2 linked regions of the Methylobacillus flagellatus KT genome follow. The main gene of each other region encodes a partner of the protein of the gene in region 2 in a complex. Links are inferred from orthologs where the notes say so. Each region holds a gene or a part of one and is shown on either strand. Other genes may lie near its edges.

What was found.
Region 1: the proteins of secA (region 2) and secY are in contact, whole or in part, in a crystal structure (PDB 3DIN), measured with the Thermotoga maritima proteins. The link is inferred for Methylobacillus flagellatus KT from one-to-one orthologs. Residues at the interface, in WP_004082002.1 of Thermotoga maritima: Glu261, Ala262, Arg263, Lys300, Ala301, Arg302, Thr303, Ile304, Ile305, Leu323, Tyr324, Asp325, Pro326, Val329, Ser330, Tyr333, Ile336, Lys340, Phe345, Val349, Glu363, Phe364, Tyr374, Ser375, Gly376, Gly377, Glu393, Ile395, Thr482, Ser483; in WP_004081795.1 of Thermotoga maritima: Glu108, Gly109, Glu110, Glu111, Ala236, Glu237, Arg238, Arg239, Ile240, Thr241, Ile242, Gln243, Tyr244, Ala245, Arg246, Arg247, Val248, Thr249, Gly250, Arg251, Arg252, Val253, Tyr254, Gly256, Ala257, Ser258, Thr259, Tyr260, Leu261, Pro262.

The regions. Positions count from the first base shown.
Region 1 is NC_007947.1:287,479-299,265, reverse strand. The notes cover bases 84-2,945. They hold secY (preprotein translocase subunit SecY), read right to left. Parts: upstream 2,245-2,945; coding sequence 922-2,244; downstream 84-921. Other genes in these bases: rpsE (30S ribosomal protein S5), read right to left, coding at 2,889-2,945; rpmD (50S ribosomal protein L30), read right to left, coding at 2,686-2,883; rplO (50S ribosomal protein L15), read right to left, coding at 2,252-2,686; infA (translation initiation factor IF-1), read right to left, coding at 695-913; rpmJ (50S ribosomal protein L36), read right to left, coding at 559-672. Outside these bases: rpsK (30S ribosomal protein S11), read right to left, coding at 1-56; more of rpsM, read right to left, coding at 70-83; more of rpsE, read right to left, coding at 2,946-3,398; rplR (50S ribosomal protein L18), read right to left, coding at 3,414-3,767; rplF (50S ribosomal protein L6), read right to left, coding at 3,777-4,310; rpsH (30S ribosomal protein S8), read right to left, coding at 4,321-4,716; rpsN (30S ribosomal protein S14), read right to left, coding at 4,731-5,036; rplE (50S ribosomal protein L5), read right to left, coding at 5,040-5,579; rplX (50S ribosomal protein L24), read right to left, coding at 5,595-5,912; rplN (50S ribosomal protein L14), read right to left, coding at 5,924-6,292; rpsQ (30S ribosomal protein S17), read right to left, coding at 6,456-6,728; rpmC (50S ribosomal protein L29), read right to left, coding at 6,740-6,949; rplP (50S ribosomal protein L16), read right to left, coding at 6,952-7,368; rpsC (30S ribosomal protein S3), read right to left, coding at 7,352-8,062; rplV (50S ribosomal protein L22), read right to left, coding at 8,073-8,402; rpsS (30S ribosomal protein S19), read right to left, coding at 8,413-8,688; and 6 more genes. UniProt on the Escherichia coli protein: The central subunit of the protein translocation channel SecYEG. Consists of two halves formed by TMs 1-5 and 6-10.
Region 2 is NC_007947.1:2,379,570-2,395,584, forward strand. Bases 3,153-6,390 are described here. They hold secA (preprotein translocase subunit SecA), read right to left. Parts: upstream 6,080-6,390; coding sequence 3,353-6,079; downstream 3,153-3,352. Other genes in these bases: MFLA_RS15095 (DUF1289 domain-containing protein), read right to left, coding at 3,153-3,336; MFLA_RS11420 (M23 family metallopeptidase), read right to left, coding at 6,157-6,390. In the rest of the region: MFLA_RS11390 (hypothetical protein), read right to left, coding at 1-5; MFLA_RS11395 (Nudix family hydrolase), read right to left, coding at 1-928; MFLA_RS11400 (ATP-binding protein), read right to left, coding at 925-1,800; bifunctional glutamate N-acetyltransferase/amino-acid acetyltransferase ArgJ, read right to left, coding at 1,809-3,041; more of MFLA_RS15095, read right to left, coding at 3,151-3,152; more of MFLA_RS11420, read right to left, coding at 6,391-7,023; MFLA_RS11425 (DUF721 domain-containing protein), read left to right, coding at 7,048-7,464; MFLA_RS11430 (sulfite exporter TauE/SafE family protein), read left to right, coding at 7,511-8,302; MFLA_RS11435 (ABC transporter ATP-binding protein), read left to right, coding at 8,299-9,039; MFLA_RS11440 (ABC transporter permease), read left to right, coding at 9,039-9,845; ppa (inorganic diphosphatase), read right to left, coding at 10,190-10,717; MFLA_RS11450 (YkvA family protein), read right to left, coding at 10,800-11,069; MFLA_RS11455 (phosphoribosylaminoimidazolesuccinocarboxamide synthase), read right to left, coding at 11,103-11,996; fba (class II fructose-bisphosphate aldolase), read right to left, coding at 12,258-13,307; pyk (pyruvate kinase), read right to left, coding at 13,355-14,797; MFLA_RS14685 (hypothetical protein), read right to left, coding at 14,943-15,500; MFLA_RS11470 (S1 family peptidase), read right to left, coding at 15,524-16,015. UniProt on the Escherichia coli protein: Required for protein export, interacts with the SecYEG preprotein conducting channel.

The sequences.
Region 1 (11,787 bases), 2.1 Mb from region 2 along the record:
CCCTCGGCAATATTCTTTTTGACTTTCTTGCGTACGCGTACGTTAGCTTTAGCCATTGTTTGCTATTCCTTACTTGGATGCCTTGATAGGCTTGATTGGACCCTTGCGAGTGCGCGCATTGGTCTTGGTGCGCTGACCACGAACGGGCAAACCGCGGCGGTGGCGAATGCCACGATAGCAGCCGAGATCCATCAGACGCTTGATGTTCATCGTCACCTCGCGACGCAGGTCACCTTCAACCTGCAGTTTGGCGACTTCATCACGCAGCTTTTCAACTTCAGCGTCGTTCAGATCCTTGATCTTCGCTGTCGCGGATACCCCTGCAGCCAGACAAATTTGTTTTGCCGTAGTACGGCCCACACCGTAAATCGAAGTCAATGCGATTTCAGTATGTTTATGATTTGGGATATTTACCCCTGCTATACGAGCCATGTAGCTACTCCAAAATTAATGGCGCATCGTTATCAAATCGCCAAAAAAGCCCAAAATTTTAACAGCTTGACTGGTTTTTAACAAATAGATTAAAAACCAGTCCCTTTTAAAACCATAGTTACCGGATTAACCCTGGCGTTGCTTATGACGCGGGTCAGTACAAATAACACGCACGACACCACGGCGGCGAACCACCTTGCAATTACGGCACAATGTCTTCACTGATGCACGAACTCTCATCTCTCACCTCTTCGCAAAAAACTTACTTGGCGCGGAATATAATTCGCGCACGCGATAAATCATAAGGGGTCATTTCCACGGTGACTTTGTCACCAGGCAGGATACGAATATAGTGCATGCGCATCTTGCCCGAAATATAGCCCAGGACGACATGGCCATTTTCTAGTTTGACCCTAAACGTTGCATTTGGGAGGTTCTCCAGAACCTCCCCCTGCATTTCAATACGATCTTCTTTTGCCATACTACCAATTAACGCGGAAGTCCCGCCCCGCCCTTAAAGTTAGCTTTTTTCAGCAATCCTTCATATTGATGCGACATCAAGTGAGACTGTACTTGCGCCATAAAATCCATGGTTACGACCACGATAATCAACAAAGAAGTACCACCAAAATAGAAAGGCACATTAAATTTCAGGATCAAGAACTCGGGCAACAAACATACTGCAGTGATATATAGCGCACCAGCCAAAGTGAGACGGCCCATAATGCGATCAATATATCGTGCAGTCTGTTCGCCAGGTCGAATTCCCGGAACAAATGCACCACTCTTCTTCAAGTTATCCGCTGTTTCTTTTGGGTTGAATACCAATGCGGTATAAAAGAAACAGAAGAAGATAATTGCTGTAGCAAAGAAAAGAATATACAGCGGCTGTCCCGGAGACAGCGTGGAGCCGATATCCTTCAACCAGGTCATGCTCTCATGGCTGCCAAACCACCCCGCCAATGTCGCCGGAAACAAAATAATGCTTGACGCAAAAATCGGTGGGATCACACCAGCCATGTTGAGTTTCAGTGGAAGATGACTGGTCTGACCGCCGAACACCTTACGGCCCACCTGGCGCTTCGCATAGTTCACTGTAATCTTGCGTTGACCGCGTTCCACGAATACGACAAATGCAGTCACCAATATGGCAGCAACAAACAGGAACAACACCAGAGGAATCGAGAACGCACCTGTGCGTGCCAACTCCAGGGTACCGCCAATCGCATGAGGCAAGCCCGCAACGATACCAGCAAAAATGATGATGGAAATACCATTGCCAATACCACGCTCGGTGATCTGCTCGCCCAACCACATTAGGAACATGGTGCCGCCAACCAAAGTAATCACAGTAGTGAAGCGGAACATGAAGCCTGGATCAAGGACTAGTCCGGCCTGGCCTTCCAATGCAATAGCGATGCCCAGCGCTTGGAATGTTGCCAAGAATACTGTGCCATAGCGTGTGTACTTAGTAATCGTACGGCGACCACTCTCGCCCTCCTTCTTCAATTGCTCCATCCGCGGGGAAACCACGGTTAGAAGCTGCATGATGATAGAGGCTGAGATATACGGCATGATACCCAGGGCAAAAATCGTAAAGCGCTCCAGAGCGCCGCCCGAGAACATGTTAAACATGCCAAGGATACCGCCACTCTGCGACTCGAACAAACGCGCCAACACATCCGGATCAATACCTGGAACCGGAATGTGTGCGCCGAGACGGAAAACGATCAGAGCTCCCAGAACGAAAAGCAAGCGACTTTTCAACTCGCTTACTTTTCCTACTGCACCGAAAATACTATCGTTAGCCACGAATTGATTACTCTACGATTTTGCCGCCAGCGGCTTCAACTGCAGCGCGCGCACCCTTGCTCAGAGCCAGACCTTGCACTGTCACAGCGCGAGTCACATCCCCTGAAAGATACACTTTCACAGCACGAGCGCCACTAGGAATCACATTGGCTTGCTTCAATGCCAGGATATCAATGACGTCAGCTTCAACACGCACCAAGTCAGCAGTACGCACATTGGCAGTATCAGCTTTTGTCAATGAGTTAAAGCCACGCTTGGGTAAGCGGCGTTGCAAAGGCATTTGACCGCCTTCGAAACCCACTTTGTGGAAACCACCCGCACGAGACTTCTGACCCTTATGGCCACGACCACCAGTCTTGCCCAGACCGGAACCAATACCACGACCGACACGACGCCTAGCGTGTTTCGCGCCTTCAGCAGGCTTGATAGTGTTCAGCTTCATTATGCTTCTACCTTTAACAGATAGCTCACCGCATTAATCATGCCGCGATTGGCAGGTGTATCCTGCACTTCCACAGTCTGATTCAAACGACGCAGACCGAGACCAGCGACACTTGCACGATGAGCCTTGATTCTACCGATGGTGCTCCTGACCAAGGTAACCTTGATCAAATCATTTGCTTTATTTGACTTGGCCATGATAATTAACCTCTGATTTCTTCAACGCTCTTGCCGCGCTTGGCAGCGATCTCAGCAGGAGTATTCATGGACTTCAGGCCATTCAGGGTAGCGCGTACGACATTATATGGATTGGTTGAACCAATGCATTTTGCCAGCACGTTAGTCACACCCATCACCTCGAAGATGGCACGCATTGCACCACCGGCAATAATACCGGTACCTTCAGAGGCAGGCTGAATGAATACTTTTGCAGCCCCATGAACCCCAGTCACGGCGTGGTACAAAGTGCCATTATTCAGGCTTACCTTGATCATGCTGCGACGCGCTTCGTCCATTGCCTTCTGCACAGCAACCGGCACCTCACGCGCCTTGCCTTTGCCCATACCCACACCACCATCACCGTCTCCTACTACGGACAGTGCGGCAAAACTCATGATTCGGCCACCCTTCACCACTTTGGTAACGCGGTTGACACCGATCATCTTCTCGCGCAAACCATCAGTTTGCTGCTGTTCAATTTCAACTTTTGCCATCATCAACCTCAGTCTTTAGAAGGACAGGCCGTGTTCACGCGCGGCATCAGCCAACGCCTTGATACGACCATGGTACTTGTAGCCGGAACGATCAAATGCGACAGTGGTGATCCCTGCAGCCTTTGCCTTTTCCGCAATGCGCTTACCGACCAACGCGGCAGCGGCGATATTGCCACCATTCTTGATGTCTTTGCGGACTTCAACCTCAAGGGTGGAAGCGCTAGCAAGCACCTTGTCACCAGTTTCGGCAATAATCTGAGCATAAATATGGCAGTTGCTACGATGCACACTCAGGCGGATAGCTTTCAACTCGGCGATCTTGGCACGGGTTTTACGTGCGCGACGCAGACGTGAATTCACATTACTCATGGCTACACCCTACTTCTTCTTGGTTTCTTTAATAATCACCACTTCATCGGCATAGCGCACGCCCTTGCCCTTATAAGGCTCTGGGGCACGATATGCGCGAATCTGCGCGGCAACCTGACCAACCACCTGCTTATCAGCACCGGTCAACACGATCTCAGTAGGAGAAGGTGTTTGCACAGTTACGCCATCAGGCATCTTGTGGCTCACTGGATGGGAAAATCCCAAATCCAAGTTAAGGTTCGCACCTTGCGCCTGCGCCTTGTAACCCACACCCAAAAGAGTGAGCTTACGGGTAAAGCCTTGAGAGACGCCTGTCACCATATTGAAAACCAGAGAGCGCAATGTTCCGGACATTGCACGCGCATGCTGTGACTCGCTAGCCGCAGCAAACGTCAGATTGTCACCATCACGCTCAATGGCAACGTCTCCACTCAAAGGAAGGGACAATTTCCCAAGCGGGCCACTGACTGCAATATTGTCAGAGCTCAACACAACCTCTACCTTGGCAGGAATGGCGACTGGATTTTTAGCTACACGAGACATTCTTTTCTCCTTAAGCCACAACGCACAGCACTTCGCCACCCACACCGGCATCACGCGCTTTACGATCAGTCATTACGCCCTTGGATGTGGAAACAATCGTCACACCCAAGCCATGCATTACAACCGGGATCTCTTGATTGCCACGATAGATACGCAAACCAGGACGGCTCACGCGCTCAATCTTCTCAATCACAGGACGACCAGCATAATATTTAAGGCTGATATTTAACTGTGGCTTACCGTCAACATCCTGCACAGAAAAATCATCAATATAGCCCTCATCCTTAAGCACAGCCGCAATAGCACGCTTGAGCTTGGATGACGGCATGGAAACAGAGACCTTGTTGGTGCTTTGCGCATTACGGATACGCGTCAGCATATCGGCAATCGGATCACTCATACTCATACTAAATTCCTCCGTTACCAGCTAGCCTTGGTGACACCTGGCACTTCGCCACGCATCATCAATTCGCGCAACTTACTACGCGCAATGCCGAATTTACTGAACACGCCACGTGGACGACCAGTCAGCGCACAACGATTACGCTGGCGCACAGGACTGGAATTACGTGGCAGACTTTGCAATTTTTGACGCGCGGCACGACGGTCTTCAGCAGACGCATTGGCATCATTGATAACCGCAAGCAATTCAGCACGCTTAGCTGCGTATTTCTTCACTGTGTCGCGACGCTTTTGCTCGCGCTCGATCATGCAGATTTTTGCCATGATTTAGTTCCTAAATGGGAAACTGAATGCAGAAAGGAGCGCACGCGCCTCTTCATCAGTCTTTGCAGTAGTAGTAATCGTGATATTCAGCCCGCGCAAGGCATCAATCTTGTCGTATTCGATTTCCGGGAAAATAATCTGCTCACGCACACCCAGATTATAATTTCCACGACCATCAAAGGACTTGGGAGAAATGCCACGAAAATCACGAATTCGGGGTATAGCTACCGTAATCAGACGATCCAGGAATTCGTACATATGCTCGCGACGTAAAGTCACCTTACAACCCACAGGGTAACCATCGCGAATCTTGAAGCCAGCGATGGACTTCTTGGCCTTGGTTACCACAGCCTTTTGGCCTGCAATTTTTTCCAGATCAGCCACGGCATTTTCCATGACCTTCTTATCAGCAACAGCCTCGCCCACCCCCATGTTCAGGGTAATCTTCTCAATACGAGGCACTTCCATTACAGACTTGTAGCCAAACTGCTCAACCAGCTGTTTAACCACAGTGTCCTTATAAAAATCTTTTAAACGAGCCATGATCTTGATCTACCCTTATGCGTCTACAACTTCGCCACTGGACTTAAAAACACGAACCTTACGGCCATCATCCAGCGTTTTGAAGCCAACGCGATCACCCTTCTGGGTGGCACGATTGAATAAAGCAACATTAGAGATGTCAACCGGCATCTCCTTGCTAATAATACCGCCAGCAATACCACGCATAGGATTGGGTTTGGCATGCTTCTTGACGACGTTGATACCTTCGACCAGAACCTGGCCTGTCGGCAACACGCGAAGCACGGTACCGCGCTTGCCTTTATCCTTACCTGTGTTCAGGATGACTTCATCACCCTTGCGAATCTTACTCATCCAGCAACTCCTTATAAAACTTCGGGTGCCAGAGAAACGATTTTCATGAAACGCTCGCCACGTAGCTCACGTGTCACCGGCCCAAAAATACGGGTGCCAATCGGTTCCAGCTTATTGTTCAACAATACCGCCGCATTGCTGTCGAACTTAACGAGGGAACCGTCTGGACGACGAACACCCTTCGCAGTACGCACAACAACCGCGCTATAAACCTCGCCTTTTTTGACGCGGCCACGTGGGGCAGCATCCTTAACACTGACCTTGATGATGTCACCAATGCCTGCATAACGACGCTTAGAACCACCCAACACCTTGATGCACATAACAGAACGCGCACCAGTGTTATCGGCAACATCCAGCCGAGACTGCATTTGAATCATGAGAATAATCTCCAACTTAATCCGTTAAACCAACACCAGCCGCTTGTCAAAAACGGCTGACAGCACCACGGTCAGTATTGGGGCGCCAGCTTGTATGGGCGCCAAAAGGTCCAACATTATATAGTGTTCTTCCACTCAAGTGCAAGTGGAAGAACAACCTTAATTACACAATACGTGCTTTTTCTACAATCTTGCTAACACGCCAAGTCTTGGTCTTGGAAAGCGGGCGGCTTTCTTCGATCATGACCAGATCGCCTTCTTTGCACTCATTGTTCTCATCGTGAGCATGGAACTTGTTGGAACGACGCACAACTTTGCCGATCAAAGGATGTTTCACCTTACGCTCGACCAGCACGGTTACGGTCTTGTCCATCTTGTCGCTAACTACACGGCCACTCAAAGTGCGAACTAATTTTTCAGTTTGATTTTCGCTCATAATGACTCCGCTTAAGCTTGACTTGCATTAGCCGCTTTGGCTTTTTCAGCAAGCACAGAACGAACGCGAGCGATGTCACGGCGCACTTTGCCTACCTGATCAACTTTGTTCAGCTGCTGAGTGGCAAGTTGCATGCGCAGGGAGAATTGCGCACGGCGCAACTCAATCAACTCATTATTCAGCTCTTCAACAGTCTTGTTTCTCAATTCGGACGCTTTCATGACTAGCTCCCAATATGACGAGTAATGAAGGTAGTCTCAATTGGCAGCTTCGCAGCAGCCAAGCGGAACGCTTCACGTGCCAGCTCTTCACTGACACCGTCCATTTCATACAGCATCTTGCCAGGCTGGATTTGGGCAATGTAGTACTCGGTACTACCCTTACCGTTACCCATCCGCACTTCGGCCGGCTTCTTGGAAATCGGCTGATCTGGGAAGACACGAATCCATACCCGGCCACCACGCTTGATATGACGGGTCATCACACGGCGAGCCGCTTCAATCTGGCGTGCAGTCAGACGACCACGACCAATTGCCTTCAGACCGAACTCGCCAAAGCTTACCTTGTTGCCGGTAGTTGCGATGCCCTTGTTGCGGCCCTTCTGCATCTTACGGAATTTTTGTCTAGCTGGTTGCAGCATTTTTTGCCCCCGACTTTCTTACTTTCTTTTCTGGCTCAGCGGGTTGAGCGGCTTGTTCGATCTTGTTGCCGAACACTTCGCCCTTGAATACCCATACCTTGATACCAATGATACCGTAGGTAGTCTTCGCTTCTGCCACACCGTAATCGATATCGGCACGCAGTGTATGCAAAGGCACACGGCCTTCGCGGTACCACTCGGTACGTGCGATTTCAATACCATTCAAACGACCTGAGCTCATAATCTTGATGCCTTGGGCACCCAGACGCATTGCGTTCTGCATCGCACGCTTCATGGCGCGACGGAACATCACGCGCTTTTCAAGCTGCTGGGCAATACTTTCAGCAATCAGTGTCGCATCAATTTCAGGCTTGCGGACTTCTTCGATGTTCAAGTGAACAGGAACACCCATCAAGCCCTGCAATCCGGAACGCAAGGACTCGATGTCTTCGCCCTTCTTGCCGATCACGATACCAGGACGGGCGCTGTAGATGGTGATCTTGGCGTTCTTCGCAGGACGCTCGATCACGATCTTGCTGACAGCAGCATGGGCAAGCTTCTTCTTGAGAAACTCACGCACCTTGATATCGCTGCTCAACATCGCAGGGAAATTATTGCTATTGGCATACCAACGAGAAGACCAGTTCTTCTGGACGCTCAGACGGAAACCAAACGGATGAATTTTCTGACCCATAACGATTCCTTTAGTTACCAACCGTCACAGTAATGTGACATGTTGGTTTGATAATCCGTCCAGCGCGACCTTTGGCACGAGCGCGAATACGCTTCAATACCAGACCCTTGTCAACATAGATTGAAGTCACCTTCAATTCGTCGATATCAGCGCCTTCATTATGCTCAGCATTGGCAATAGCGGATTCAACCACCTTCTTAATTACCTCAGCACCCTTTTTCGGGGTGAATGCCAAGATATTAAGCGCTTGATCCACTTTCTTGCCTCGAACCAAATCAGCCACCAAGCGAGCCTTCTGCGGGGACAGATGAACACCTCTTAATACTGCAGATACTTCCATCGTCTTTCTCCTACCTCTTGGCCTTTTTATCGGCGGCATGACCCTTGAACGTACGAGTCAGTGCAAATTCGCCGAGCTTGTGACCTACCATGTTTTCAGAAATCAACACCGGCACATGCTGCCTGCCGTTGTGAACCGCAATGGTCAAACCGATGAAATCAGGCAGGATGGTAGAACGACGTGACCAAGTTTTGATTGGCTTTCTATCACGGGAAGCAACAGCAGCTTCTACCTTCTTCGCCAGATGGCCATCAACGAATGGCCCTTTTTTAATTGAACGTGCCATATTGATTACCTCTTATTCGCAGGACGACGGCTAACGCGCATGTTGTCAGTACGCTTGTTGCTACGCGTACGATAACCCTTGGTTGGCAGGCCCCACGGACTGACAGGGTTCATACCGGCAGCCGTCTTACCTTCACCACCACCATGCGGGTGATCGACAGGGTTCATGACCACACCGCGCACGGTAGGACGAACACCACGCCAGCGCACAGCACCCGCCTTACCAATCGAACGCAGGGAATGCTCTTCATTGCCCACTTCACCGATGGTCGCCTTGCAGTCAACATGCACGCGGCGAACTTCGCCGGAACGTAGGCGCAACTGGGCATAACTGCCCTCACGCGCCAGCAGCTGAACCGAAGTGCCAGCAGAACGTGCCACTTGCGCACCCTTGCCTGGCTGCAACTCGATACAATGGATCGTGCTCCCGACAGGAATGTTACGCAAAGGCAAGGCATTACCTGCACGGATAGGAGCATCGGAACCACTCACCAATTGCGCACCAACGGAAACGCCACGAGGTGCAATGATGTAGCGACGCTCGCCATCCGCATACACCAGCAATGCCAAATGCGCACTGCGGTTTGGATCATACTCCAGACGCTCGACCTTAGCAGGGATGCCATCCTTGTTGCGACGAAAATCAACAATACGGTAATGTTGCTTGTGACCGCCACCCTGGTGGCGCGTCGTGATATGACCGTTATTATTACGACCAGCTTTTTTACTCTGCTTCTCCAGCAGCGGCGCATAGGGCTTACCCTTGTGCAGCTCAGGTGTTACCACCTTAACTACTGAGCGCCGGCCTGGGGAAGTAGGCTTGACTTTAATCAGTGCCATGTTTTCTCCTATTCGCCCGCTGCGAAGTTAATTTCCTGGCCCGGCTTCAGGCTCACATAAGCCTTCTTCCAGTCCTTGCGGCGACCAAATGTACGGCCTGCACGCTTCACTTTGCCGCCCACATTCACGACAGTAACGGAATCGACTTCCACTTTAAACACCAACTCAACCGCAGCCTTGATTTCGGGCTTGGTTGCATCTGTGCGGACACGGAAGGCAATTTGCTGGTACTTGTCAGCAACGCGGGTAGCTTTTTCTGTAATTTGGGGGGCAAGTATGACTTGCAACAACCGCTCCTGGGTACTCAATGCGCTCATGCCAGCATCTCCTCAAGCTTCTTAACAGCACCTGCAGTAGCCAGCACTTGCGGGAAGCGAACCAAACTTACAGGATCAACGTATTGCGCCTCAAGAACGAGCACATGCGGAAGATTACGGGCGGACAGATACAAGTTTTCATCAAACTTATCCACGAGCACCAGCAAACCCTCGTTATAGCCAAGACCCTTGATCTTCTCAACCAACTGCTTAGTCTTTGGCGTATCAACAGCGAACTCTTCAACGGCACTCAAGCGATCCTGACGCACCAACTCAGACAGAATGGAACGCACGCCAGCCCGATAAGCCTTGCGATTGATCTTATGACTGAAGTTTTCGTCCGGCGTATTAGGAAAGGCACGACCACCTCCGCGCCAGATAGTGCTAGAGCTCATCCCGGCACGGGCACGACCGGTGCCCTTTTGGTTCCATGGCTTCTTGGTGGTATGACTAACTTCCGCGCGCGTCAACTGGGCACGAGTCGCGGTGCGTGCATTGGCCTGATAGGCAACAACCACCTGATGCACCAGCGCTTCATTGAATTCACGGCCAAAAGTCGCCTCAGAAACAGCCAAGCCAGCCTTAGCCGGCCTGCCATTCTTATCGATTAATTTGATTTCCATTATGCCTTCACCTTCACACTAGGGCGAACGACAACATCGCCGCCTTTAGAGCCAGGAACCGCACCCTTGATCAACAACAGGTTACGCTCAGCATCCACACGCACAATCTCTAGATTCTGCACCGTGGTCTTTACAGCACCCAGATGACCAGGCATGCGCTTACCAGGAAAAACCCGGCCAGGATCCTGCGCCATACCAATGGAGCCAGGCACATTGTGAGACCTGGAGTTACCATGAGAAGCACGATTGGAAGAGAAGTTATGGCGCTTGATAGCACCAGAGAAGCCCTTACCAAGGGAAGTACCAGTAACGTCTACCAATTGACCAGGCTGGAAAAGTTCGACTGTAATTTGGCCACCCACACTATAGTTAGCCAACACGTCGTCAGACACTGGAAATTCCTTGATACCAGCACCGGCAGAAACACCAGCCTTGGCATAATGACCAGCCAACGCCTTGCCAATCCGGCTAGCACGACGCTCGCCGTAAGCAACCTGAAGACTAGTATAGCCGTCGCTTGCAGCAGTCTTGATCTGTGTCACACGGTTAGGCACAACTTCGAGCACCGTTACCGGAACGCTTTCGCCTTCATCGGTAAAAATGCGGGTCATGCCCACCTTGCGACCAATAAGCCCTAAGCTCATGATCGATTCCTTATAATAATTAAAAAGGCCGATTACAATTGACCGACCCGGTTACGCGAAAGGGTCGGATTATATCCGACCCACTTCAAAAACACAAGCTTACAACTTGATTTCCACATCGACCCCAGCTGGAAGATCCAGCTTCATCAATGCATCAACTGTCTTGTCAGTAGGGTCCACGATGTCCATCAAACGCTGATGAGTGCGGATTTCGAACTGATCACGGGATGTCTTGTTGACGTGAGGAGAACGCAAAATGTCAAAGCGCTCAATCCGGGTTGGCAAAGGCACGGGACCCTTGACCACCGCACCAGTACGCTTGGCCGTTTCAACAATCTCAAGCGCGGACTGATCAATCAAGCGATAGTCGAATGCCTTGAGGCGGATACGGATTTTTTGAGCTGCCATGTTATTTCCTTAAAGAGCGATATTTCTAAAGAGCGAAAAGGCCGCGAGCACCAAGTACTCGCGTACCCAACCATAAAGAGTAACTTACTCAATAATTTTAGCGACGACACCGGCACCGACGGTACGACCACCTTCACGAATCGCGAAGCGCAGGCCTTCTTCCATCGCGATCGGCGCAATCAGGGAGACGGAGATGGAGACGTTGTCGCCAGGCATGACCATTTCGGTTCCTGCCGGCAGTTCTACAGCACCTGTCACGTCGGTGGTA
Region 2 (16,015 bases):
CCCATGCCCCGCGCATCATGGCAATACCGTGAGCACCGTGTTGCCATGCCTGTTCCATATGTGCCTTTTGCAGACCGCCCAATGCGTAGACCGGCAGGCTGCTGCCCTGCACCAAGGTAGAAAACCCCTCCCAGCCTAACACCCTTGCCTGGGGATGGCTCAATGTCGGCAACACGGGGGACAGTACGGCAAAATCCAGCGCCAGGGATTGGGCACGCGCAAGTTGCTGCGCATCATGACAAGAGGCAGCGCACAACATGTCATGAGGCCGCTCTGGTAGCGCCATCAGCCGCTCGGAAGACAGGTGCACGCCTGCCATGCCCAATGCCCGCGCAGTCTCGGGCTCGCCATTGAGCAGCACTCTAGCTTGATAAGGCTGCGCCAGCGTGAGTACTTGCTCCGCCAAACGCTCCAAGCTCTCGAGCGAAAGATGCTTTTCCCTCAACTGCAATAAGCGCAGCCCTTGGTCCAGGGCGCGCTGCAAGCGCTCCAGGAAGCGTTGCTCGCCCAATTCCACCGCATTGCTGACCGCATACATGGACGGCAGGCCCAAGGCTGCCAGGATAGGCGCATTAGCTGGCAACATCGGGCCCACGGTTAACGCTGCAGGATGCTGCCAGCTTAGTTGCTGTCCTTCGCAGCCATGCGGATCATGTCTCCACCCGCGCACGATAAAAAAATGTAGCTCCACGCTGCGGTCTGGATACTCGAAGCGTCGTAACAACCAGGGATAGGCTTTTTCCACTTCAATACCAAGCTCCTCGCGCAACTCCCGCACCAATGCATGGTATGGAGTCTCGCCCGACTCTATCTTGCCTCCAGGAAATTCCCACCAGCCTTCCCAAGGCTTGCCAACAGGACGCTCCGCCAGCAGCACCTGCCCGTCAGCACGTTGCAATACGGCCGCAGCGACTCGAACTACGCTCATGAATGCCCGGCTCCAGCCAGGGCTTGGCGGCCGACATAGTCGCGGGCGAACTGGTATGCCACCCGGCCGCTGCGCGCGCCACGGGTATGCGAAAACAGCAAGGCGGCGTTGCGAGTTTGCTCATCCACTTGCTCGATACCATAATGCTTGAGCCATTGCGCAACGACAGCCAAGTATTCATCCTGGCTGAATGAATAGAACGACAACCATAGACCAAAGCGCTCGGACAATGACACTTTTTCCTCGGTCGTGTCTCCTGGCCTGATCTCGTCGCCGTTCCTTGCCACCTCCAGATTCTCCGACATGTATTCGGGCATCAAGTGACGACGGTTGGAAGTGGCATACACCACGACATTATCCGATGTCGCCGCAATCGAGCCGTCCAGCACCACCTTGAGCGCCTTGTATCCCGGATCACTGGCCTCAAAAGAAAGGTCGTCGCAGAAAATGATGAAGCGCTCCTTACGCGCGCGCAGCAAAGCGACGATTTCCGGCAATGCCACCAAGTCCTGCTTGTCCACTTCCACCAGGCGCAGCCCCTGGTTCGCAAATGCACCCAGCACCGCTTTCACGAGTGAGGACTTGCCCGTGCCGCGCGCACCCGTCAACAACACATTGTTAGCCGGATAACCTAGTACGAACTGTTTGGTATTGCGCACGATCTCGGCTTTTTGCTCATCCACGTTGCGGATATCGTCCAGGCTGATATAGTGAGGATGCTCCACGGCCACCAGGTGACCGCGACCATTCAATACTTGCCAGCGCCAGGCAATGGCGCTCCAGTCGGGGTCGGGTACCGGCGACGGCAGGAAGCTTTCCAGCCTTGCCAGCACCGCTTCGGCCCGGGTGATCAACCGCTCTAGATCAGCCATGAATCGTCCTAACTGCGGTAGTCCGCGTTGATGCGGACATAATCGTAGGAAAAATCGCAAGTCCAGACCGTGGCACTGGCCTGCCCACGGTTCAGCACGACACGCACGGTGATTTCGGCTTCCTGCATGACGGCAGCACCTTGTTCCTCCACGTAGCTCGCCGCCCGTCCGCCATGCTCGGCTACCAGCACATCGCCCAGGTAAAGCTGCATGGCATTCACGTCAAGGTCGTCCACGCCAGCATAGCCAATCGCAGCGAGAATCCGTCCAAGGTTGGGATCGGAGGCGAAGAAGGCCGTCTTGACCAATGGCGAATGCGCAATCGCGTAAGCCACCTTGCGGCACTCATCCACATCTTTGCCGGACTCGATCTGGATCGTCATGAACTTGGTGGCGCCCTCGCCGTCCCGCACAATCGCCTGGGCCAGCTCGACCGCCACTTCTGTGATGGCATCCTGCAATTGCTGGAATGCCGCACTGGCAACCTCGACGATCTCGGCATTGCCGGCCTTGCCGGTTGCCATCACGATGAAGGAATCATTGGTCGAGGTGTCACCATCGACGGTGATGCAGTTGAAGGAGCGGTTCACGGCATGATCAACCAGTGCCTGCAGTGCGCCTTGGCTGATAGCAGCATCTGTCGCCACATAGCCCAGCATGGTCGCCATGTTCGGATGAATCATGCCTGATCCCTTGGAAATACCAGTCACCGTCACCACCTTGCCATCCAGGGTGATTTGCCGCGAAACGCCCTTGGGAACGATATCGGTCGTCATAATGGCTTCGGCTGCATCAAGCCAGTTCGAGTTACCGAGGTCAGCCACACATTGCGGCAAGCCAGCCAACAGGCGGTCCATGGGCAACGGCTCCAGAATGACACCCGTGGAAAAGGGCAACACTTGCTCGGGGCTGAGCTGCAGTAATCTCGCCAGCTCGCTGCAAGTCGCGTACGCTTTTTCCAACCCTGCCACCCCGGTGCCTGCATTGGCATTCCCGGTATTGACCACCAGCGCGCGAATATCGCCGTCCGTCTTGGATAAATGCGCTTTGCATACGGTCACGGGTGCTGCACAGAATCGATTTGTGGTGAAGACGCCAGCTACCCGTGTTCCTTCGGCAAGGCTGATGACCAGCATATCCTTGCGGTCAGGCTTGCGGATATTGGCTTTGGCAATACCAAGCGCTACACCTGGAACCGGCAACAAGGAGTGCGCTTCGGGCGCGACGAGATTGACTGGCATGATGATATTCCCGGGAAAGCAAAAGGCCGATTTTACCGTAATCGGGCGACGCATGCCCTGCAGCCTGGACAACGCAAACAATAAAAAAGCCGGAATTTCCGGCCTATTTTCAATCGTGGCTAAGACGCCTTGCCGCCAATGCCTGCATCACCTGCAAGCGCTCATCGTCACTCATGGCACCCCAGCCACGGATTTCGCCAAGTGTCCTTAAGCAGCCTGTGCAATATTCCCGTCGGCTATCCAGCAAGCATGCCCTGATACAAGGGGAGGCCGGTTGCGTCGCTTGTGCCTGCATCCGTCCTGCCTCGATATCAACTCAGCTTGCCATGACACTGTTTGTATTTCTTGCCGGAACCGCAAGGACAAGGATCGTTACGCCCCACCTTGGCACCCGCGCGCTCAAAGGTTTTCACTGACTGATCGCTTGCTTCGTCAGATTCCTCGGCATTGCCCAGCGCCTCGTCAAAGTCCGCGTGCTGATATTGCACGTTCTCGAGTTCGGGATGCTTCTCGACGGCCTCCACATCAGCCTCGCTCTGCACTTTGACCAGCATGGTCACCTGGGTTACTTCGCGCTTGACGGTATCAAGCATGCTTGAGAACAAGGCAAAAGCCTCGCGTTTGTATTCCTGCTTGGGATTCTTTTGCGCATAAGAGCGGAGATGGATACCCTGGCGCAGATGATCCAGTGCTGCCAGATGCTCGCGCCAGTGATTATCCAGGCTCTGCAGCATCACGGCACGTTCGAACTGACGCAATACCGGAGCCGAAGCCTGTTCTTCCTTTGCCTTGTAGGCGGCATTTGCCGCCTCGACGATATGCTCGCGCAGCGTTTCTTCATGCAAATTGGGGTTTTCTTCCAGCATTTTCTGCAATGGGATCTCAAGGCCGAGATCAGCTTGCAGGGCTTTTTCGAGCCCGGGCACATCCCACTGCTCCTCCAGGCTTTCTGGGGGAATATAGGTCGCGATCAAATCGTGAATCACATCCACGCGCATGGCTGCAATCGTTTCGCCCACGTCCGCAGCCTCGAGCAATTCATTCCGCTGCTGGTAAATCACCTTGCGCTGGTCATTCGCCACGTCGTCATATTCCAGCAACTGCTTGCGGATATCGAAATTGCGTCCCTCCACCTTGCGCTGCGCATTCTCGATCGCGCGTGTAACCCATGGATGCTCGATGGCCTCGCCTTCCGGCATTTTCAGGCGCTCCATGATGGCACCGACGCGGTCAGAAGCAAAAATACGCAGCAGTTGGTCTTCCAGCGACAGGTAGAAACGGCTGGAGCCCGGATCACCCTGGCGGCCAGCACGGCCCCGCAGCTGGTTGTCGACACGGCGGGACTCGTGGCGCTCAGTGCCTATGATATGCAGGCCACCCGCCGCCAGCACTGCGTCATGCTTTACCTGCCAATCAGCCTTGAGTGCGGCGATGCGGGCTGCCTTATCTGCTTCGGATAACTGCTCGTCCGCCTCAATCTCTGCAATTTCACCTTCCGGATTGCCACCCAGCACGATGTCGGTACCGCGGCCCGCCATATTGGTAGCAATCGTAATCATGCCAGGCCGACCAGCCTGGGCGATGATGTGCGCCTCCCGCTCATGCTGCTTGGCGTTGAGCACCTGATGCTCCAGCTTGGCTTCGGATAACACCTTGGAGATCAGTTCTGAATTCTCGATCGAGGTGGTGCCCACCAATACCGGCTGGCCGCGCTTCTGGCACTCCTTGATATCGTCGATCACCGCCTGGTATTTTTCCTTGGCAGTACGATATACCTTGTCCATGTAGTCTTTACGCTGCAAGGGGCGGTGCGTAGGAATCACCACGGTTTCCAGGCCATATATCTGGTTGAATTCATAGGCCTCTGTATCGGCGGTACCCGTCATGCCGGAAAGCTTGCCATACATACGGAAGTAATTCTGGAAGGTGATGGACGCCAGGGTCTGGTTTTCCTTCTGGATGGTCACACCTTCCTTGGCTTCCACCGCCTGGTGCAATCCGTCGGACCAGCGGCGCCCAGCCATCATCCGGCCGGTAAACTCGTCCACGATCACGATTTCGCCATCGCGCACGACATAATGCTGGTCGCGATGGTAGAGCGATTGCGCTCTCAGGGCAGCATACATGTGGTGCACCAGGCTGATGTTGGCAGCGTCATAGAGGCTGCTGCCTTCAGCCAGCAGACCTGCCTCGGCCAGCAAGGCTTCTGCATGTTCATGTCCTTGCTCCGAGAGCAAGACCTGATGAGACTTTTCATCCACCCAGAAGTCGCCTTCGCCATCTTCTTTTTCCTGGCGCACCAGCTTGGCCGCGATGCTGTTCATCTGCAGATAGAGGTCCACACTGTCGTCGGCCTGACCGGAGATGATCAGTGGCGTGCGTGCTTCATCGATGAGGATGGAGTCAACCTCGTCCACCAATGCATAGTTGAGGCCGCGCTGCACGCGCTCTTCCGCCGTGAACACCATGTTGTCGCGCAGGTAGTCGAAACCGAATTCGTTGTTGGTGCCATAGGTGATGTCCGCCGCATAGGCTTTCTGCTTTTCACCATGCGGCATCTGCGAGAGGTTGATCCCCACACTCAGCCCCAGGAAGTTATACAGGCGTGACATCCACTCGGCATCGCGCCGCGCCAGGTAATCATTCACCGTGACCACGTGGACACCCTTGCCGGTCAGGGCATTGAGGTAAGCTGGCAGGGTCGCGACCAGTGTCTTGCCCTCGCCAGTGCGCATTTCGGCAATCTTGCCAGCATGGAGCACCATGCCGCCAATCAACTGCACATCGAAGTGGCGCATGTTGAGCACGCGGCGACCACCTTCGCGCACCACGGCAAATGCTTCCGGCAAGATTTTTTCCAGCGATTCACCTTGCTGGTAGCGTTGTTTGAATTCCTCCGTCTTTGCCCTGAGCTGCTCATCTGTCAATGCCTGCATGCTGGGCTCCAGCGCATTGATGGCCTTGACGTTCTGGGCATATTGCTTGACCAGCCGCTCGTTGCGGCTACCGAAGATTTTCTTGAACAACGCGGATAACATGAAGTGACACCACTTTTCCGTCTAGACGGAAACCTCTAGGTTAGCTTTAAGTAAGTTTATTTAAATACAACCGAACTCTATTTCGCACTTTGCAAAAATTTGCGCGGATCCAGTGCAGCCCCATTCAGCCGTACCTCAAAATGCAGATGGGCGCCGGTAGAACGACCAGTGCTGCCGACACGGGCAATCATCTGGCCGCGCTCGACTCGATCCCCAGCTTTTACCAGCAGCTGGGACGCATGGGCGTAACGGGTTTCGAGCCCCGCGCCATGGTTAATCTTGACAATTCTACCATAATCGGGAGTCTGCTCCGCAGCCGTGACGATTCCTGCGGCTGAAGCATACACAGGCGTACCAGTGCCTGCTACAAAATCCAGGCCTTCATGGAAAGCGACCTTGCCGGAAAACGGGTCAACCCGCCAGCCGTAGCTGGAAGAGTTATATGCGACATCCGTTGGCATCGTGCTCGGCAATGTACTCGCCTTCAGGCGCTGCTGCAACAACATGGCTTCGAGCATACTCAATTTATCGCTGTTCAGCGCTATGGATTGTGCCAATGCATCAATGCGGTATGCCAGCTCAGGCCCGGACATGGTGCGTGCATCCACCATGGGGCCTCCCTGTCCCGGCGGCAATACATCGGCATCGCTGCCCTTGAGTCCCGCCAGGCTGGAGAGCCTGGCACCCAATGCATCCAGACGCAGTACCTTGGCCCCTATCTCTCCCAGCTGCTGCGCCAATGCATCAATGTGCACCTGCTCCCCTGCATGCGCGAAGTAGGGATGAAGCGGGGCTTCTTTGTGCTGATGCATGCCATGTGGCACAATAAGCACCCAGAGCAGCAGGGCTGGCAGCAAGCTTAGCAGCCCGATGCCAAGCAAGGCGAATGGGAGCGGGATGTTACGCGTCTTCGTCGTGCTATTCGATACTAAAATGATGTTCATTACTTCCCCTCGGGAGAATCCGGCATGCTGCGTGTAAGCGCATTGTTTACTGAAAATGCCGAATTGGCGGCTCTTTCGCAACAAGCAGAGCAACTGGCGCTGACGCAGAAGAAATGGAATGCCGTCGTTCCCGCCGCGCTAAAACCTTATACGCAGGCGGGAAGCCTCAGCCACAAGCGCCTGACGGTGTATGCCGCCAACGGCGCAGTCGCTGCAAAAATCAAACTGATGTTGCCCAGCCTGATGCTTGGGCTGAAAAAACAAGGGCTTGAAATTACTTCAATTCGGGTGGAAGTGCAAGTGCAATCTGCCGCTGGCAAGCCTGCCAAGAAAGTGCGCACCCTCAGCCCGGCCGCGGCAGCCAGCCTTGAAAAGCTGGCAAGGGAGTTGCAGGGCTCCCCTCTGGGCGAAGCCATTACCCGGCTTTCCAGCCGTCGTTAGCAGCATCCTCTTTCCCTGAATTCACCAGGATTTTGTCGCACTCGATATGGAATTGATACTTTATCTTATTGCCGGAGCTGGCGCGGGGATTTTGTCGGGGCTGCTGGGCGTAGGCGGAGGCACCGTGATCGTGCCCATCCTTGTCTTCATCTTCACTTCACTGGCATTTCCGCCGCAGCACATTATGCATATCGCGCTCGGCACCTCGCTGGCGACCATCATTGTCACCTCGATTTCCTCGGCGCGCGCCCATCACAGGAAACAGAATGTGCATTGGTCCGCCGTCAGGCTGATCGCGCCCGGCATCGTTATCGGCACACTGCTTGGCGCCGTACTGGCCGGCCAACTGGATACTGTGATACTCAAAGTGATATTTGCGGTGTTCGTGTTACTGATTGCCACCCAGATGGTGCTCAACTTTACACCGGCGCCCCATAGGCAATTGCCAGGCAGGGCGGGCACCTTGAGCATGGGAGGCATCATCGGCGTACTCTCCAGCCTGGTCGGCATTGGCGGCGGATCGCTCTCGGTACCGTTCCTGATCTATTGCAACTTCAATGCACGCTATGCCATCGGCACCTCTGCGGCAATCGGTTTACCGATTGCCGTCGCCGGGACCCTGGGCTTCATCATCACGGGCCTGTCGCAAGGCAATCTACCCGCATACAGCCTGGGCTATGTCTACTTGCCCGCATTCGCGGGGATTGCGCTCGCCAGCATGCTCACGGCGCCATTCGGCGCCTACCTGGCCCATAAGCTGCCGGTCCAGGTGTTGAAAAAACTGTTCGCACTATTGCTCTACATCGTAGGCATCAAGATGCTCTGGAGCCTGGTATGAGCCAAGAGTTCGTCATCGAAGTCGATGGTCTATACAAGTATTTCGACCAGTTCTGCGCTGTGGAAAACCTCAGCCTGCGTGCCAGGCGCGGCGTCACTACAGCGCTACTGGGAGGCAATGGTGCGGGGAAAACCACAACAATTGCCATGCTACTGGGGTTGTTAACGCCGACCCAGGGGCATATTCGCATTCTCGGCGAGGATATGCTGCAGCATCGCCACCGACTACTGCACCGCATGAACTTCTCTTCGCCATATGTCGACCTGCCGCAACGGCTGACGATACGCGAGAACCTCACGGTCTACGGGCACCTGTACCGCTTGCCCAGACTGAAGTCACGCATAGACGAGCTTGCCGGGGCGCTACACTTGGATACGTTATTGAACAAGCGTTACGGGCAACTCTCGGCCGGACAGAAAACCCGGGTTTCCCTCGCCAAGTCGCTGCTCAATGAGCCGGAACTGTTGCTGATGGACGAGCCCACCGCCTCTCTGGACCCTGACACCGCGGACTCCATTCGCAGCTACTTGGAGCAATACCAACGTGACACCGGCGCCAGCATCCTGCTCGCCTCGCACAACATGGCAGAGGTCGAGCGCATGGCCACTGACGTCATCATGATGCGCAAAGGCCAGGTGGTGGACACCGGTACACCTGACGAGCTGCAGGCCAGGTATGGTCGCAATAACCTCGAGGAGGTGTTCATCGACATCGCACGCCACAAGGAGCCTGCCTGATGCGGGATATCCAGTTCTCTCCACGACGCATTGGCGCAGTGGCATTGCGTCACCTCTACCTGATGCGTTCCTCATGGCCTCGCGTGCTGGAAATGGTCTACTGGCCCACGGTGCAGATGATACTGTGGGGCTTCATCACCTTGTACCTGCAAGGTAACAGCAGCCTGATTGCACAGGCCAGCGGCATCCTGCTGTCGGGCGTACTGCTTTGGGACGTGCTGTTCCGCGGGCAACTCGGCATTGCATTGGTATTCATGGAGGAAATGTGGTCGCGCAACCTCGGTCATTTGTTTGTCAGCCCGTTACGGCCTTATGAAATGGTGGCATCGCTACTGCTCATGAGCCTGATCCGCACCCTGATCGGCATCGGCGGCGCCACCCTCATCGCCATCCCGCTGTTTGGCTACAACATCTACGATATGGGCCTGCCGCTGATCGCCTTTTTTTTCAACCTCATCGTCATGGGCTGGGCCATTGGCCTGATCGTATCCGGCATTGTGCTGCGCTACGGTATGGGCGCTGAAAGCATCGCCTGGGTCAGCGTGTTTGCCATCCAGCCACTCTGCGCCATCTATTATCCGGTTACCACCCTGCCTGACTGGCTGCAGCCTGTCGCCCTGGCCCTGCCAGCCAGCCATGTATTCGAGGGAATGCGTGCATTGCTGTTGCAGCACCGCTTTGAGGCAAGCCACATGGCCTGGGCTATCGGGCTGAATATCCTCTACTTGGCCGTCGGCATCGCGGTATTCCTCATCTATTTCCAGATCGCAAGGCGCAAGGGGCTGCTATTGCAGGTGGGTGAATAATCAGCTTTCTTCTCAGGGGCCGTCCATATCACCCCCATTCCGCCTGCAAGTGCCAAGCGCCTGAGGTGCATCATAATGGGGCTGCACACGAGTCTGGGCGCGCTCAAACCTCTACGTGAGCCACACCTACATCCTTCCAGGATATGCCTGAGTCACGACTGGTCGAGCCTCGCTCACACGTCAACTATCATGACAAATACACATGCCGGAAAGGCCATGCCGATTGGCCTTGGCGGAGTCGGTAACGATCTCAAGAGACGCTGATAGACACCCCTGCTACCTTTACCGCATAAAAAAAGAGGAGCATCGCTCCTCTTTCGGGTCGGTCTTATACCGAAACCGGATTACTTGCCGAAGCGCTCAACCCCAGCAACGATTTCCGCCTTGGCATCTTCCGGCCCCTTCCACTCGCCAACCTTGACCCACTTGCCCTTTTCCAGGTCCTTGTAGTGCTCGAAGAAGTGGGCGATGGGTGCCAGCTGGAACTCGGGAATATCTTGGTAGGACTTGATGTCCTTGTATTGTGGGCAGATCTTGTCCAGAGGCACTGCCAGCACCTTGGCATCCACACCGCCGTCATCTTCCATGGTCAGCACGCCGATTGCGCGACAGCGGATCACCACGCCCGGCTGCAATGGAATCGGGGTGATCACCAGCACATCGACCGGGTCGCCATCTTCGGAGAGCGTCTGCGGAATATAGCCGTAGTTGCATGGATAGTGCATGGACGTGCCCATGAAGCGGTCCACAAATAAGGCGCCGGAGTCCTTGTCCACTTCGAACTTGATGGGCTCGCCACGCATGGAGATTTCGATAATGACATTGAAGTCGTTAGGGATGTCTTTGCCTGCCGGCACATTACAGAGGGACATTATTGTTCCTTAATATGGGTTGGATTGGATCATGATTTGAAGATAACGCGGGATTTTAGCGTAAATCAGGAGCAAAAATCATCTATTGGTCAGCTGTGCGATCAGCAACCTGCCGCCTGCACTCATCAATCACCACTGCCGGCACGCACTTGATTCCCAGGTAGAACAGGCCCGGTACGATGACCAGGTCGTCCAACTGACCGAGGATGGGAATGAAGTCCGGGATCAAGTCGAAAGGCAGCAGCAGATAACCCACCGACATGCCAAGCAGTACCCTGGCCAGCCAGGGCGTTTGCGGATGGCGCAGCACCAACTGATAGACTGCCAGTTCGGTCTTGAGCTGCCGCGCCAACTTTTTCAGGTTTTCTTTCAGGGGATATCCTGGCTAGAAAGGCTTCCCGGTCAGGCGCTCGAATGCCTCGCGGTATTTGTCCGCCGTCCTGGCGGCCACCTCATCAGGCAATGCAGGACCCGGCGGGGTCTTGTTCCAGCCAGTGGACTCCAGCCAGTCGCGCACGTATTGCTTGTCGAAGCTCGGTGGATTACTACCGACCTGATATTGATCCTGCGGCCAGAAGCGGGATGAATCCGGCGTCAGCACTTCATCGATCAGGTACAGCTCGCCCGCCTCGTCCAACCCAAACTCGAACTTGGTGTCGGCGATGATGATGCCGCGGCCCAAGGCGTATGCCGCCGCTTCCTTGTAGAGCTGTACACTGACGCGCGCCACCTTGTCAGCCAGTTCAGGCCCGATCAGCTGGGCGCATTTTTCCAGCGTGATGTTCTCGTCGTGGTCGCCGACTTCCGCCTTGCTCGATGGCGTGAACAAGGGTTCGGGCAACTGGGCCGCCTCCTGCAGACCAGCCGGTAGCGGGATGCCACAAACGCTCTGGCTGGCCTGATATTCCTTCCAGCCGGAACCCGCGAGGTAGCCGCGCACGATCGCTTCGATCGGCAATGGCTTGAGCTTCTTCACTACCAGCGCGCGTGGTCCCAGCTGCGCCTGTTCAGCAGGATCCTTCACCACGGTGTTGGGGTCGATGCCGGTCAGGTGATTGGGCACGATATGCTTGAGCTTCTCGAACCAGAAATTGGCGATCTGGGTCAGGATCGCTCCCTTATCCTTGATCGGTGTCGGCAGGATGACGTCGAATGCGGAGAGGCGGTCACTCGCCACCAGCAACATGTGTCTGTCGTCGATATCATAAATATCCCGCACCTTGCCCTGGTTGATGAGCTTCAGGCTCTTGATGCTGGAGTGCATGAGAGGAGTAGTCAAATCGCGTACCTTTATCAAAAACTATTTGTGAAGGTCCTGTTCGGGACCGTCGGAATAAGGAAATTTCACATATCCGTAGCGCGCCTCTCAAGAGGGAAGCAGCGATCGGCAGGATGGAAGCCGCCACAGTCACGGTTCGCATGGCCCAGATATGCAGCGCTGCCCTAAATGGCTGTATTGATTGGGTTGCATAGCGCTTCCGGCTCAAGCAAATGATCCCGGCATTATACGCTGCAAACATCCGCAACCGTGAACAGGCGCCTAGGAAACCACGTATCTCTGCGCCATTTCGTCGAGAGGGACAGGTTGGATTTGTGTCGCCCGCCCGGCAGAGCCAAATGCCTCGAAGCGTTCCCGGCATAATGTCTGCATGGCGCTGGTCGCGGCCGCCAAGATTTTGCGTGGATCGAATTCCGCCGTGTGCTCCGGCTGACCGAGAAAGCGGCGCAGCGCCCCAGTGAAAGCCAACCGCAAATCGGTATCGATATTGACCTTGCGCACCCCGCTGCGGATCCCCTTGACGATTTCCTCCACCGGCACGCCATAGGTCTCGGGAATCTCGCCGCCATATTCATTGATTACCTGCAGCCACTCCTGCGGCACGGAGGAAGACCCATGCATCACCAGATGCGTGTTCGGCAACCTTGCATGAATCTCGCGCAGGCGGCTGATGGCAAGTGTTTCACCAGTAGGCGGACGCTTGAATTTATAGGCCCCATGCGACGTGCCGATCGCGACTGCCAAAGCATCCACGCCTGTCCGCGCAACAAAATCCACCGCCTCTTCCGGGCTGGTGAGCAACTGGCTACGATCCAGACGGCCTTCAGCACCAACACCATCCTCCTCGCCTGCCAGGCCAGTTTCCAGCGAGCCTAGCACGCCCAGCTCGCCTTCCACTGACACGCCCACCGCATGCGCCGCCATCACCACCTGCCGCGTCACCTCCACATTGTATTCATAACTGGCCGGCGTCTTGCCATCCTCCAGCAACGAGCCGTCCATCATCACGCTGCTAAACCCACTTTGGATGGCATGTAGGCATATCGCCGGACTGGCACCGTGATCCTGGTGCAGCACGACAGGAAGATGCGGATAACTGGCGATGGCCGCTTCGGCGAGCTTGAGCAGAAAAGCCTCTCCTGCATACTTGCGCGCGCCTGCGGATGCTTGCAGGATCACCGGGCTATGGCACGAATCCGCTGCGCGCATGATGGCTTGCACCTGCTCCAGGTTATTCACATTGAAGGCTGGCACGCCGTAGTCATGCTCGGCAGCGTGATCCAGCAATTGACGTAGACTGATAAGCGCCATCCTACTGTATACCCTCAAAGATTGTTCGTCGCCAATATGACTGGCAGTCAGTGCCGCTCGCGCCTGTGCTCGCCTACTCTGACGATCTGCAGGGTATTGGTGCCGCCCGCCTTGCCGATCGGCTCGCCGAAGGTCAGCATCATGAGATCGCCGCGCTGCACAGCGCCCAGCCGCAATAGCGTTTCCTCTGCATCGTAGAGTATCTTGCTCAGTTCCTGGCTAGCAAACTCCACATGATAAGGATAGACCCCCCGGTACAACGTCAGCTTGCGTCTTGTGTCGCGTTCTGTCGTCAAGGCATAAATCGGCACATTCGTATTCGAGCGTGACAGCCAGGTGACAGATGAACCCGACTTTGTCAGGGCAGCAATCGCCTTCACATTCAAATGTTCTGCCGCATACACCGATGCCATGGCAATCGCCTCATCGATGAACTCGAATTCATCATTGATCGGCGCCTGAAGATGATGGCTATCATACTCCTTCTCCGCCTCCAGACAGACACGGTGCATGGCCTGGATGGACTCGACCGGATAATGCCCCACAGCCGTCTCGCCGGAAAGCATCACCGCATCGGTGCCATCCAGCACGGCATTCGCGACATCGGATACCTCTGCCCGGGTCGGGATCGGGCTGCTGATCATGGACTCCAGCATCTGCGTCGCCGTAATCACCAGCTTGTTGCGCATGCGCGCCGTGCGGATCATGCGCTTCTGCAAGCCGGGCACCGCCGCATCGCCCACCTCGACGCCGAGGTCGCCGCGCGCCACCATGATCACATCAGCAGCATCGATAATCTCTTCGAGCGCATCTATCGCCTCCGCGCGCTCGATCTTGGCGACAATCGCCGCATGGCCGCCTGCCTCCCTGACCAAGTGGCGCGCCAGCTCGATATCCGCACCGCTGCGCGGGAACGAAACAGCGATATAGTCTGCCTCCAATGCCACTGCCGTCCGGATATCTTCCTGATCCTTCAGCGTCAACGCTGGCGCAGAAAGCCCTCCCCCTTTACGATTGATGCCCTTATTGTTCGACAGCACTCCACCGGCCGCCACCGTGCAATGCACCTCGCCGCCGTTCACCGCTTCGACATTGAGCACAATGCGCCCGTCATCCAGCAGCAACACCGCACCAGGCTCCACTTCGGATGGCAGCGTCTTGTAATCCAACCCCACCCGCTCCTGGTTGCCCAACTTGCACGCCGCGTCGAGGATGAACCTGTCGCCGGCCTTCAGTAGGATGCGGTCATTTTCGAACTTGCCGATACGAATCTTCGGCCCCTGCAGGTCGCACAATACCCCCACTGGCCGCCCGCTGCGACGGGAGATATCGCGCACCAACTCGGCGCGGGCAATATGGTCTTGCGCAGACCCATGCGAAAAATTGAGTCGCACTACATCCATCCCGGCATCCACCAGCCGCTCAATCACCGCCTCCTCACTGGAAGCCGGCCCCAGCGTCGCCACAATTTTTGTTTTACGTAATGCCATGACAGCCTTTCCTTAGGATTTCTCAGTGTTCATGTTAATGCTGACATCGCCTAGGGAGAAGGGTGCATATTTTGTGTCATGAGATAATAGAAACCAATTAGCAGCTTACATCTACCCCTAGGAGTATTAATCGACATATTGCACTTCATCTGGGAATGCATTGCTCTGATAATTTATGCAAATCCTTAAGATCATGATTGGGAAATAGATCGCAGAGCTGTTCAAATGTCACAGAGCCTAGACTTCCAACAGCATCACGCACATGGCGAGCAGCGCAGAACGTACCACTAGGCAGCAACCGAACCATATTTAAAGCTTCATGATAAGGGCCTGAGTGCGGAGACTGTATAGACGTAAGGTTAAATTGTTGTTGGGCATAGATTGAAAACTCAACAGCAACACCCTCTTCTAGCCAATTAGTGTATCCAGCCATTGGGTTCAATAAATGAATTGTTTCATGTGCCATTTCATATACAACGGTTGGCCAATAATTTTTACTCGCATAACTAAGCTCAGAAAATGCGCCATCAAATGAAGGAGTGTTACGGATATTTGGACCGTTTTCGTGAAACTGAGGTTGATAAATCTTTTTTGATTGATCTCGCATACCAACAAGCTCTTCAGCCCAATTGAGCAAAATATTTTGTAACGACCAAAGACTCGAAGAATCCGCTTCAGGAACTGATGTAGGTAATTGCATCATATGGTTAAACACACAATCATCATTTAGATATCACCCTGTGTCTGACAGGCTAGCAAAACTGTGATTTTCTGCGCATGGTCAGCGATAAATATAGGATCCTGCCGTTGCCACTTCCCCCAAGCAGAATAAGATAATTGATATTTATTAGCGAACTCGACGATTGCATTATTGTTATAAAAGAAAATCCATTTATCTCCGTAACCCGCTGAACTCAGCGTATTAATGTTTGGAGCAGGGTATTTTGACCCAGCAAACAGAATACCTACCAAGAGACCAGCATAATCCAGGATCGGCGAACCTGATGCCCCGGGAAAAGCATCCATACGCATACGCTGTATGAACGGCTCTTCGTTTGGATCGCTCCATACTTGAATCTGCCCCCACTTTGTTTGCAACCTAAAACGGTTGCGCTCTGGAGCAGAAAACCCCGCACTAAAAATATCTTCCGTCTCAGTTGGAACGGATACGCTCCCTGTATTTCCATATACACGTATTGAAGCAAAAGCATCAACTGG